Regions from separate parts of the Ferdinandcohnia sp. SAFN-114 genome, predicted to be linked through region 4. Evidence: riboswitches for the same ligand, from Rfam matches in the RefSeq annotation. Region 4 holds a riboswitch; each other region holds the start of a gene.
The links. A riboswitch is a leader RNA that binds a small molecule or an ion and turns the genes downstream of it on or off. The one in region 4 is predicted to bind S-adenosylmethionine.
Positions count from the first base shown of each region.

Region 1: it holds a riboswitch for S-adenosylmethionine, as region 4 does, so the genes downstream of both, ACR65M_RS07090 (Fur-regulated basic protein FbpA) here and ACR65M_RS19570 (methionine ABC transporter ATP-binding protein) in region 4, are expected to answer to the same signal.
Region 2: it holds a riboswitch for S-adenosylmethionine, as region 4 does, so the genes downstream of both, metK (methionine adenosyltransferase) here and ACR65M_RS19570 (methionine ABC transporter ATP-binding protein) in region 4, are expected to answer to the same signal.
Region 3: it holds a riboswitch for S-adenosylmethionine, as region 4 does, so the genes downstream of both, ACR65M_RS23710 (carboxymuconolactone decarboxylase family protein) here and ACR65M_RS19570 (methionine ABC transporter ATP-binding protein) in region 4, are expected to answer to the same signal.

Region 1 is NZ_JBPFDQ010000015.1:55,871-59,083, reverse strand. Features, by position in the region: gene ACR65M_RS07100 (Rrf2 family transcriptional regulator) at 1-236, opposite strand, end outside; gene ACR65M_RS07095 (NAD(P)-dependent oxidoreductase) at 378-1,013, shown strand; SAM riboswitch class I at 1,425-1,528, shown strand; gene ACR65M_RS07090 (Fur-regulated basic protein FbpA) at 1,612-1,809, shown strand; gene ACR65M_RS07085 (SDR family oxidoreductase) at 1,905-2,663, opposite strand; gene ACR65M_RS07080 (TetR/AcrR family transcriptional regulator) at 2,852-3,213, shown strand, end outside.
Region 2 is NZ_JBPFDQ010000081.1:15,875-19,087, reverse strand. Features, by position in the region: gene pckA (phosphoenolpyruvate carboxykinase (ATP)) at 1-596, opposite strand, end outside; SAM riboswitch class I at 879-1,040, shown strand; gene metK (methionine adenosyltransferase) at 1,433-2,632, shown strand; gene ACR65M_RS21010 (gamma carbonic anhydrase) at 2,844-3,213, opposite strand, start outside.
Region 3 is NZ_JBPFDQ010000109.1:656-3,868, forward strand. Features, by position in the region: gene ACR65M_RS23700 (hypothetical protein) at 1-272, opposite strand, end outside; gene ACR65M_RS23705 (response regulator transcription factor) at 244-930, opposite strand; gene ACR65M_RS23710 (carboxymuconolactone decarboxylase family protein) at 1,171-1,821, opposite strand; SAM riboswitch class I at 1,966-2,074, opposite strand; gene ACR65M_RS23715 (PAS domain S-box protein) at 2,273-3,213, opposite strand, start outside.
Region 4 is NZ_JBPFDQ010000071.1:3,872-7,084, forward strand. Features, by position in the region: SAM riboswitch class I at 67-167, shown strand; gene ACR65M_RS19565 (O-acetylhomoserine aminocarboxypropyltransferase/cysteine synthase family protein) at 238-1,536, shown strand; SAM riboswitch class I at 1,666-1,773, shown strand; gene ACR65M_RS19570 (methionine ABC transporter ATP-binding protein) at 1,925-2,950, shown strand; gene ACR65M_RS19575 (methionine ABC transporter permease) at 3,048-3,213, shown strand, end outside.

The sequences.
Region 1 (3,213 bases), on a different contig from region 4:
TTATAGACATCTAGCATTGTAATCTCTGTTGATTTTCTTGCGAGTTTTGCACCTGCAACTCCCGGGTGTACTTCAATTAAGTTTGCTTTTTTAAGCATTCCCATAATTTTTCTAATAACTACTGGATTTGTATTTACACTTGATGCTAAAAATCCTGATGAACATTCCCCCTCTTTCGATAACTTTATGAGGGAAAGTATATGAATTCCAACAGAAAATCTACTACTGATGGACATCGCTGTCACCTTTCTTTCATTCCTAATCGTACGTTTATTATACCTAAAAGTTGAATGTATTGACATTAACTATACATGTAACTATAATCATTACATGTAATCAATATAATTACAAGCTAAACCACATAGGAGGTAACTATAATGAAAATTGGAATTATTGGTGCAAATGGTAAAGCAGGAAGCCTAATTTTAAAAGAAGCAGTTAAAAGAGGACATGAAGTTAAAGCAATCGTTAGGGATGCATCTAAAATACAGAACAATCAAGTATCTGTTTTAGAAAAAAATATTTTTGAATTAATAAAAGCTGATGTTGAGGATCTCGATGTAGTAGTTAATGCTTTTGGTGCGCCACTTGGAGAAGAACAAGCCCACGTAGATGCCGGCCATGCATTAATTGAGGCTGTTAAAGGAACAGATACAAGAATCATAGTTGTTGGTGGTGCAGGAAGTCTTTATGTTGATGAGGCAAAAACCCTTCAACTCATCGACACACCAGAGTTTCCAGACTTTGTAAAACCAACAGCCAATGGTCAAGCACGAAATCTTCAAGAACTTAAAGAAACAGCAGATATCACTTGGACATTTATCAGTCCATCTGCAGTATTTGATTCAGAGGGAAAAAGAACTGGTACTTATCAAACTGGTAAAGACAATTTACTCGTTAACTCAAAAGGCGAAAGCTACATTAGCTACGCTGACTTTGCCATCGCAGTAATTGACGAAATCGAAAACCCCAAACACCTTAACCAAAGATTTACAGTCGTCGGCGAAGCTTAATGGGACACAGGGACAGGTTCCTTGTCCCAGAACAGGACAATGCGGTACCTCCTGTTAATTATCCCCACAGTCATACGGAAGTCTATTTCATCCTATGCCTTTTATTCTATTATTTTAAGAGGCAAACATATGAAAAACAAAGTATTTCCTGCAGAAATCGAAGTCATTTCTACAGAGGACCCTTTTGGTTTCATCTTAAAATCAAATTTGGAATTGAGAGACAGGTTGATTAACCCCTTGGGTTATGAATCTTGTCTCTTTTTTATGCCCCCTTTTCGCGTCCTTATTTTTTACGAAATCATTACATTTTGCAAAATTTCATAAATACAAGTAGACACATCGGAATAATATGGTTAAACTATAAATAACATCCATTACGTCTAGGGTGTTTCATTTGTACAAACTTATAAAAACTTATCAAGAGAGGTGGAGGGGCTGGCCCTGTGAAACCTCAGCAACAGATTCGTTGAATACTGTGCTAAATCCTGCAAGCTAACAAGCTTGAAAGATAAGTGAGGTTACCCTAATCATAAAAAAGCCTCTTCTTATCTTGTTATTGGGTCTTTTGAAAGCCAATTACGAAAGGAGAGAGATGATTATGGCTATATTAAAAGAAACTGTTGAGAAACGTAAAAATGAGATCATTCGGAAACTAATTGCGTGTAACATGTATAAAAAAGATGGAAAACATCTATTTGAATTATCCCTGCCCGAATTAGAACATGAGTACTTTAAAATTCAATCTAAAGGACATCCACATACTGGTTACGGATCAATACGTTGGAAAAACTTTTAAAAGTCTTTCCTTGAAGGAACAAAACTTGTTTCAAATTAGAATAAAATATGCCAAAAAGCTTGGATCACCATATGTGACCCAAGCTTTTTCATTTCCTAATATGCTGTCCAACCCGCATCCCCGGTGATGACTGTTCCGTTGACAAAACTTGCGTCATCTGATGCAAGGAATAGTGCAATACTTGCGATTTCTTCCGGTTTACCTGTACGTGGATTGATAGCCAATCCTGGCATAATACGGCCCATTCCAAAATCACTTCTGCCAGTCATCGAAGCACTGATATTAGTTTCAACACCGCCTGGTGCAATCGCGTTACAACGAATCCCACTTTGAGCATACATGAAACCGGTGTTTTTCGTGAATCCAACTACCGCATGTTTAGAGGCGGTATAAGCAGCACCAGCTCTTGCCCCTTGAAGTCCGCCTGCAGATGCTACGTTGATAATAACCCCAGCCTTTTTCTCTAAAAAGATTGGCAGTACTTTACGGGTTGCGCGCATTACACTCGTTGTATTTACCGCAAAAATTCTTTCCCATTTCTCGTCTTCAATTTCTCCAGCTGGTTCAAAGTTGTCCATAATTCCTGCATTATTTACTAAAATATCTACTGTTCCATACTTCGTTACAGCAGAATTAATTAAGTGTTGAATATCTTCTTCTTTTGCAACATTGGTCATAACAGCGATAGCTTCTCCGCCATTTATCTTGATTTCATCAACAGTTGCATTAGCAGCTTCAATATTAATATCTGAAACGACTACTTTTGCACCTTCATTTGCGTACAGAATTGCAATTGATTTTCCCATACCAGAAGCGGCACCTGTAACAACTGCTACTTTTTTCTCTAGCCTCATGTTCATTCCTCCAATTATGATAGAATGCATTTTAATAAACAGTTGTACGTTAATCAACAACTATCTATAGTATAATAAGAAGAATAATACGCTTACAATCAGCAAAACCATGATTAAGTGTTTACTAATAAACAAATATATATGAATTTGTCTAGTATTTTTGTTTTATCAAACATGGGAGGATGTTTATGTCTAGTAATAATGACTATCTTGACCGCCGAATTGTAAAGTCAAAGCGAGCAATGAAAGATGCATTACTATCCTTAATGAATGAAAAAGACTTAAAGAAGATTTCGATATCAGATATTGTACGGGTTGCGGACCTAAATCGTGGTACATTTTATAAGCATTTTCAATATAAAGAAGATATTCTACATGAGATTATGGATGAAGTCATCACTGACTTGATTGAATCTTATCGGGAACCCTATAAAGGTGTTGAAGTATTGGAAATTAAAAAACTATCTACGTCCGCGGTAAAAATATTTGACCATGTCTTTAAATACGCAAATTTTTATACACATATCGTCAGAACACACACTTTAACAGG
Region 2 (3,213 bases), on a different contig from region 4:
TTTTTAATTTCTCCAGCATATTCAGTTCCTCCGATTAACACTGTTCGTTTTTCAAAGGAAATAATAATGAATGTTTCAGAGCGAGTACCATCTACCTCAGGATCAGCTTTAAAATTTGGTGCACAAATAACTGTGAATTCAGGTTGATGTGTATTTAGATCCTCTTCTGTTGGTCGAACAAACATTTGTTGAGAGAAAAGGTTATGCCAAGCATATTCATTGATTACTTGGATTGGCATGCGTACTTTTTTGTCTGCACCTGCATATCCATTGAATACGAAAATCTCATCTTTTTCTGTTAAGTATGAAAGTACTTTTGTATAAAGTTTTTCATATACTTCTTCAGAAATTGGTTTGTTTACCTTACCCCAATCAATTCTATCTTTAGTAGATGCTTCTTCTACGATGTATTTGTCTTCAGGTGATCTTCCGGTGTACTTCCCAGTTGTCGCACGTATAGCCCCAGTCGAAGTAAGGATTCCCTCTTGTCTAGATAGTACTTTTTCAACTAAAATAGGAACAGATAGGTTATGAAGTGCGTTTTTTCCATTCACTAATTCTAATAGCTGCTCATTTGTAACTTCAACTGAATTCATGTTAAACCATCCTTTATTAATTTTTAAATTTCCATAAATTATCTCAAATTTACAATTAGTATAACACATTAATAAAAATAGTCTATACTATTTAACGTATTTTACGTAACATATCATTAAAAAGTGCGCGCAGATTCTAAAATAGTCCTTTATAATCGATAATTCTTTTATAGTTTGTCAATATTGAGGAAATAGTGTGACACACTTCGACTTTGTTTTTTTTCGGAATTCTGTTGACACCTTAAGGACTACTGCGATATCATATGTCATTGAACGGATACTCTCTTATCCCGAGCTGGCGGAGGGACAGGCCCAATGAAACCCGGCAACCATCACTTTTCTTACATATCAAATGGTTTTTAGTGAAACCTATTAGTAGGTCTCCACATTCGAAAAAGTGATAAGGTGCTAACCTGAGCAAGGTATGTCCTTGATCGATAAGAGTGAAAGGCTGGATAAACGATAAACCTTTCCTCGAAATAGTAGGAAAGGTTTTTTATTCTTTATTGGTTTTATTGATGTTACTTAACGCGTGATATGTGTTTAAATTATTCTCGGAGTTCGATTCCAACAGAATAATGTTAAAGCCTCCGGCGGATGCCTCGATTTTTTAGCGGAAATTTTTCGCTTCCTGTGGCAACCGTCTTTATGACCCACATCGTGTCGGCCTAAAGATCGGGCGCAAAAACGCCAAGGCACATTTGATCGTAGATAACTGTTCATTTAATATAGGATAGAAAATCGTGAAGGTAACAATACTAAGGGAATGAGTACCGTATCAATGAATGTCAGAACTCGAACTATTCGATTCTGAATCCGAAAAGGAGGAAGCGTTTGTGACAAATAGACGCCGTTTATTTACTTCAGAATCTGTTACAGAAGGACATCCAGATAAAATCTGTGACCAGATTTCAGATTCTATTTTAGATGCGATTTTAGCAAGTGATGCAAATGCACGCGTAGCGTGTGAAACTTCTGTCACAACAGGTCTTGTACTTGTTGCGGGAGAAATTACAACTTCTACATATGTAGATATCCCAAAGATTGTCCGTGAAACGATTAAAGAGATTGGCTATACACGAGCAAAATACGGATTTGACTATGAAACTTGTGCAGTTTTAACATCCATTGATGAGCAATCTCCAGATATTGCAATGGGGGTTGACCAAGCGTTAGAAGCACGTGAAGGTCAAATGACTGATGAGCAAATTGAAGCAATTGGTGCTGGAGACCAAGGATTAATGTTTGGTTATGCTTGTAACGAAACAAAAGAATTAATGCCTCTACCAATTTCATTAGCTCACAAGTTATCACGCAGACTAACAAAGGTACGTAAAGATGAGATTCTTCCATATTTACGTCCAGATGGAAAAACTCAGGTTACTGTTGAATACGATGAGAACAACAATCCAGTTCGTATCGATACGATTGTTATTTCAACCCAGCACCATCCTGAAATTTCATTAGAGCAAATTCAACGTAATTTAAAAGAACATGTAATTAACCCTGTCGTTCCTAGTGAACTAATTGATGAGAATACTAAATATTTCATTAATCCTACTGGCCGTTTTGTAATTGGTGGTCCTCAAGGGGATGCTGGGTTAACTGGCCGTAAAATTATTGTTGATACGTACGGTGGTTATGCACGCCATGGCGGTGGCGCTTTCTCGGGTAAGGATCCAACTAAGGTTGACCGTTCAGCTGCATATGCTGCTCGTTATGTTGCGAAAAACATCGTAGCAGCTGGTTTAGCGGATAAATGTGAAGTTCAGCTTGCGTATGCAATCGGTGTTGCACAACCAGTTTCTATCTCTGTAGACACATTTGGAACCGGAACTGTGTCAGAGGATGTACTTGTAGAATTGGTTCGTGATAATTTTGATTTACGTCCTGCTGGAATTATCAAGATGCTTGATCTACGTCGTCCAATTTATAAGCAAACCGCTGCATATGGTCACTTTGGTAGAAATGATCTTGATTTACCATGGGAGCGTACTGACAAAGCAGAAGCGCTTAAAACACAAGCTGCAAAATAAGAAAGAAAAAAGCTCGCCTTAATGGTGAGCTTTTAACTTTATTCATCTGAAATGCTATGAGTGGTTGGATGAAAGCAAATAGATTATCCAATTTAGTATCAAACTTGACTGAATAAAGTTAAAGCCTCCGGCGGATGCCATAGATTTTCAAGGGTAATTTTTTGAGCAAGCTCAAAAAAATCTGGGCGTAAATACGCCAAGGCGTATTTGATTAACCGCGTTTTTCTTTTTGTAATTCCTTATAATGCTGCCCTTTTTCCACATATTCACGGCGAATTCTGGCCATATCTTTTTTATCTTCATCATTTAATTCACGAATAACTTTAGCTGGTCTTCCGAATGCAAGAGTGTTTGGTGGAATCTTTTTGCCTTGTGGAACTAGGCTTCCGGCACCTATAAAAGCCCCTTCACCAACCTCTGCCCCATCAAGAATAATGGACCCCATTCCGATTAGCGCATTTTTACGGATAATAGAGCTATGTAGGATCACCTGATGACCAATTGTGACATCATCTTCAATAATTAAAGGATTATTTGGGCTTTGATGCAAGGTTGAGTTATCCTGAATGCTCACTCTTTTT
Region 3 (3,213 bases), on a different contig from region 4:
TGAGTAAGGGTATTGCCACTTAAAATATGTTCCTCACTTTTATATTTCCCTAATAGTCTTGTGAGGTCTCCAATCAACCTTTCACTTTCCTTTACATAGGCCATGCTCTCTATGTAATGCTCTTCGGTTACGCTGCTAAAATTCCCATCATTCACAATCTCCACTTCAACAACGGCTCGAGCTATTCCTGTAAAACACAAGATCGCAATGACAAAAACAATGATTTTCGTTATAATCGAGTGGCTATATTTTTTCCACTTTATATCCAACACCCCACACCACCTTCAAATATTTTGGTTCTTTCGGATTGATTTCGATTTTCTCTCTGATTTTTCGAATATGAACGGTAACGGTATTTTCCGGGTTAAAGGAGGGTTCGTTCCATACCTTTTCATATATCTCCTCGATTGAAAATACTCTTCCCACGTTTTCTGTCAGAAGCCTTACAATTTTATATTGCACGGGTGTAAGGTGGACTTCCTCGCCATCGACCGTGACCGTTTTACTTTCATCATCGATAATCAATCCCCCAGTCTGAACTATATTGGTTCTCGTATCAAGGCCACCGAAAGTTGTATATCTTCTCAGTTGGGATTTAACTCTTGCAATAAGTTCCAACGGATTAAAAGGCTTCGTCATGTAATCATCTGCCCCAATATTTAGGCCTAATATTTTGTCATGATCCTCTGATTTTGCAGAAAGCATGATTAAAGGAATATTGTTTTCTTTCCGAATTTCCATAGTTGCTCTCATTCCATCCATTTTCGGCATCATCAGATCCATGATAATAAGATGGATTTCCTGACTTTTGATGACCTCGATTGCTTCTAGTCCATTGGAAGCTTTACAAACCGTATAGCCTTCATTCTCTAAGTAAATACCAATCGCATCGACGATGGCTTGATCATCGTCACAAACCAATATATTCATAACGTTCACTCCTACTTGTGGTGTTCACCATTTCTATCAACTCCTTAGAATTTACTATAAGGAAAGGATATCAATCAAATCTTAACAAACACTGCATGCAAATCTTAAGATTTTCTTATTATTTTGAGATGCAAATCCTAGTCTATCATGAAAATATAGGTGGAAAATAAAAAGAGAACACAGACCTTTGGTTAGGTTTGTGTTCCCCTTCTATTAAAAGATTATGTTTTATATGGTTAATTACTTCTCATCATACGCATTAAGCGCATTTACACTGTGTGCCAAAGCAGAACCTGCTTTTAATGCTACTGCCACGAAAATCGCTTCTGAGATTTCTTCTAAATCAGCACCCGCTCTTTTGGCATTTTTCGTATGTAGGTTAATGCAATACGCGCAACCTGTTGTGTGCGCACATGCCACCGCGATTAACTCTTTCTCTTTTTCTGTTAAGTTTTTCGCCTTAAGAGATTTTGTGTCAAAATCAATAAATGCTTTAAAAGCCTCACCATTTAAATCAGCAAATTCTTTTAGTCTTGCAAAATAAGCCTCTTTATATAGATCTTCATCGCCATTTCCATCATAGGCATTGAGTGCATTCACACCATGTGCTAAAGCGGAACCTGCCTTTAATGCTGTTGCAACAAAAATAGCCTCTGCTACTTCTTCTCTAGAAGACTCATTCTTCTTTGCATTCCCAACATGTAAATCAATGCAATAAGGACAACCTGTAATATGTGCTACTGCAACCGCAATCAATTCCTTTTGCTTTACGGAAAGCTTGCCTGCAGCTAGTGCTCGGCTATCAAACTTTATAAATGATTGAAATGCTTCAGGTGCATATTTTTTCAATTCTGGTAGTCTTCCGAAATATTCCTTTTTGTACAAACTCATCGTAAATCTCTCCCTTAGCTATTTTTCACCAAATAAAATACAACTTTTCACATTAATTTACTCACCTTAAAATCAAATACCCTTATTTCCAGTGAATAAAATGTAAAAGCCCCTTCCGATGAGGAAGAGGCAATATGTATCCCACACTCATCTTTCAAGCAAATGCTTGCTGGAATTAGCACCTAGTTACATTCTTTGTAACGGTTGCTGCGGGTTCACTGGACCAGGTTCCTCCCCCGACTCTCGATAAGAGATGTCGTATTTTATTTTTGTAATATTTAACAATATTAGCGTACATGAAGTCACATGAGGTTGTCAACTGAAATATCAAATTATTTCGAAAATATATCTAACGGAACTTAATAGATAATGAGCAAAGAAAAACGACATATACATGTCGTTTTCGATACAATCTAAATGATAAACTACAGAGATTAAAAACTCCCCCTTGTTATCTATCATAGATTTTATATAAGGTTTTTGTTTTCTTTGCGTGGTACATGGCCAAATCAGCATGACGCAAAAGTAACTCCATGTCTACTCCATGTTCTGGATAGAAGACAACTCCAATACTTGTTGAAATTTCAGCAATCGTATTTGAAACGTAGATGGGCTGCTGGATAACCCTCGCTATACTGTTTGCAGTCACACTTATTTCTTCATCATTTTTTCGACCAGGAAGTACGATCGCAAATTCATCTCCACCTATACGATAGACAAGACCTACAGAACCAAGGACTCCAGTTAATCGGGCTGTTACTTTGATTAGTACCATATCACCAGCTTGATGACCAAACTCATCGTTAACCGATTTAAGACCATGCAAATCTAAATACATAATGGTAAACAATGAATCCTTTTCAATCTCTTCCATTAAATCTAAATGGAATTTAAGGCGGTTAGGTAAATCTGTTAAGGTATCATGGTAGGCACGGTACCTGATTAAGTCCTCTTCCTTCTTTTTCTCGGTCACATCCCAGAACACGACTTGGACAGCTGATTCACCGTTTAATTTAGTTGGGATTCCACTTACTTCAACATCAATCTCCTGACCATCTATGCGTACGAATTTTTCATATAAGGTTGGCTCATAAATGCCATTGTCTTCAATATTCTTAATCCTTCTTGATACGATAAGTCGAAAATCCGGGTGAATAATATCATATATTGGAATACCTTCTATCAATTTTTCATCTGTGATTCCTAATAATTGCAAAGCTGCAGGGTTGGCATATTGGATAACACCTTTTTGATGGACTAAAATACCCAATGGGGAATAATCGACTAATTGTCGATAACGGTCCTCACTTTCTTTCAATGCCTGTTCCATTTTTTTTCGTTCCGTAATATTACGATAACTAACTAAAATAGCCCTTTTTTCCATATAAGAGA
Region 4 (3,213 bases):
TCATTGACTTGTGAATGAAAAAGGGTTAACATCAAATTAATCATAAAAGTAAAAACTTAATAGTTTATCTTATCAAGAGTGGTGGAGGGAATGGCCCTATGAAACCCGGCAACCGGTATTTACACGGTGCTAAATCCAGCAGGCTTTTTTTGCCTGAAAGATAAGAAGAGAGACCATACATACAACCTCTTCTTATCGAAGAGGTTTTTTTATTTAATCAAAGAGGGAGAGATTAATATGAGTGAAAAACAAAAAAATTTCAGACCAGAAACGATTGCAATACATGGGGGTCTTGAGGCAGATCCAGTAACCGGTGCTAGAGCAGTTCCTATCTACCAATCAAATGCGTTCAAATTTAATACTACTGAACATGCAGCAAATCTCTTTGGATTAAAGGAAAACGGTTATATTTATACTCGAATCCACAACCCAACTACTACTGTTTTTGAAGAAAGAGTAGCTCAATTAGAAGGTGGAGTAGGTGCATTAGCAGTTGCTAGCGGAATGGCAGCCATTACGACTTCAATCCTTAACATTGCGGGAGCAGGAGATGAGATTGTATCTGCTTCTACTTTATACGGTGGAACGTATAATCTATTTGCTAATACTCTACCTAAATATGGAATTAAAACGCATTTAGTAGATCCAAAAAATCCTGAAAATTTCCGTCAAGCAATAACACCAAATACAAAAGCAATCTTTGCTGAAACAATCGGAAACCCTAGCTTAGATATACTAGATATTGAGGCAGTTGCTAACATTGCTCATGAAGCAGGTATTCCACTAATTGTTGACAATACTTTTGCAACACCATATTTATGTAGACCAATTGAGCATGGAGCAGACATTGTTATCCATTCAGCTACAAAATGGTTACTAGGTAATGGAACAACCATGGGTGGAATTATAGTAGACGGAGGTAAATTCGATTGGAATTCACCAAAGTTCCCTGGATTTACAACTCCAGATCCTAGTTATCATGATTTAGTCTTTGCGGAAGCATTGGGACCAGTAGCCTTTATAATTAAAGCAAGAGTTCAACTACTACGTGATTTAGGTCCAGCTATTAGTCCATATAATTCATTCCAATTCAATTTAGGTTTAGAAACATTGCATGTTCGAATGAAGGAGCATATTGCGAATACGAAAAAAGTTGTTTCTTATCTTAAAAATCACCCTGGGGTTGAATGGGTGTTGTATCCAGGTGAAGAGGACCATCCAAATAAACAACTAGCTGATAAATATTTACCAAAAGGTGCAGGAGCGGTAATTGTATTCGGTATTAAAGGTGGAAGAGAAGCTGGCGAAAAGCTAATCAATAGTGTTGAGCTTTGGTCACATGTTGCAAATGTAGGAGATGCAAAAAGCTTAATTATTCACCCTGCTAGTACTACACACCAACAATTGAGCCCAGAAGACTTAAAGGCATCTGGTGTATCAGAGGACTTAGTCCGCTTATCTGTTGGTATTGAAAATGTGGAAGATATTTTAGAAGATTTAGAGCAAGCCATTAAAGCTGCAAATGGAACCAGTTAAGCCTTATCAGTGCCGACTGCATAACTGAAAAATTGTTCACAATATTTTCGTTGACACCCTTATATAGAGATGATAAGATTACTCTCGTGTTGTTTTAGTATGATAATAAAAATTAAATAAATCTGATAACTCTTATTTAGAGTGGTGGAGGGATGTGCCCGATGAAACCCAGCAACCGTCAACGTCTGTTGAAAAGGTGCCAATTCACACAAAGCTTTGGGCTTTGGAAGATGAGAGGAAGGAATCACAAAATTGTGCCTTTCTGCTCGTTTTTGCAGAAAGGCATTTATTTTTATATGCGTGGCATATTTGAATAATTATTATCTTTATTTATTTACATTATCGCATACACTAAACATAGTTTTCTCTGAATAGAAGGTGTGACAACGTGATAACACTAAAAAATGTTAAAAAGATTTATCAAACAAATACAAATTCTGTAACAGCAGTTAACAATATTGACCTTCAGATAAATGAAGGTGAAATTTTCGGAATCATTGGATACAGTGGCGCGGGTAAAAGTTCACTCATCCGTTTATTGAATGGGCTTGAAACTCCAACAGAAGGGAATATTTCTGTTGCTGGTCATAATATCACGTCCATTAAAGGAAAAGCATTACGTGATGCTCGTAAAGAAATAAGTATGATCTTTCAGCACTTTAACCTACTATGGTCGCGAACAGTTAGGGAAAATATCTCCTTTCCCCTGGAGATTGCAAAGGTGCCAAGAACTAAAAGAGAAGAACGGGTAAATGAGCTTATTAAGCTTGTAGGACTGGAAGGAAGAGAAGATGCTTACCCATCACAGCTAAGTGGTGGTCAAAAGCAAAGGGTTGGAATTGCAAGAGCACTTGCCAATAATCCGAAGGTTTTACTATGTGATGAAGCAACATCTGCATTAGACCCTCAAACAACTGACTCTATTTTGGACTTGCTAGTTGATATTAATGAGCGTTTAGGGTTAACAATCGTATTAATTACCCATGAAATGCATGTGATTCGTAAAATCTGTCATCGAGTTGCAGTAATGGAAAATGGGAAGTTTGTTGAACAGGGAAGAGTGCTTGATGTATTTAAAAAGCCTCAAGCCAACATTACAAAACGCTTCGTTCAGCAAGTGACAGAGCCTGAAGAAACAAAAGAAACGGTTGAGAATTTATTAGATCGTTATCCAAATGGAAAAATGGTTCAGCTTAGCTTTGTTGGTGAAGATGCTGAAATGCCATTAATTACAAGATTAATCCGAGATTTTAAGGTGGAAGTGAATATTTTACAAGGGAAAATTTCACAAACCCAAAATGGATCTTATGGAACATTATTTATACATCTTGATGGTGATGCTAATGAAGTCACTTCAGCCATCGAATTTATTCGACAACAACGAGTAGAAGCTGAGGTGATTGAAAATGCTTGAACAATTTCAAGAATTACTTAAATGGGAAAAACAAGTTAATGATTATCAAGCACTCAATTGGGGGAATCTTTGGGAAGCAACTTTAGAGACTTTATACATGACCTCAATCTCCGTGCTTGCTACTTTTATAATTGGTTTATTTTTAGGTTTAGTTCTCTTTTTAACAGATAAAGGAAATGCATGGGAAAATACAGTGGTGAATCGGATTGTATCTGCATTTGTTAATATTTTTCGTTCCATACCATTCATCATCCTGATTGTCC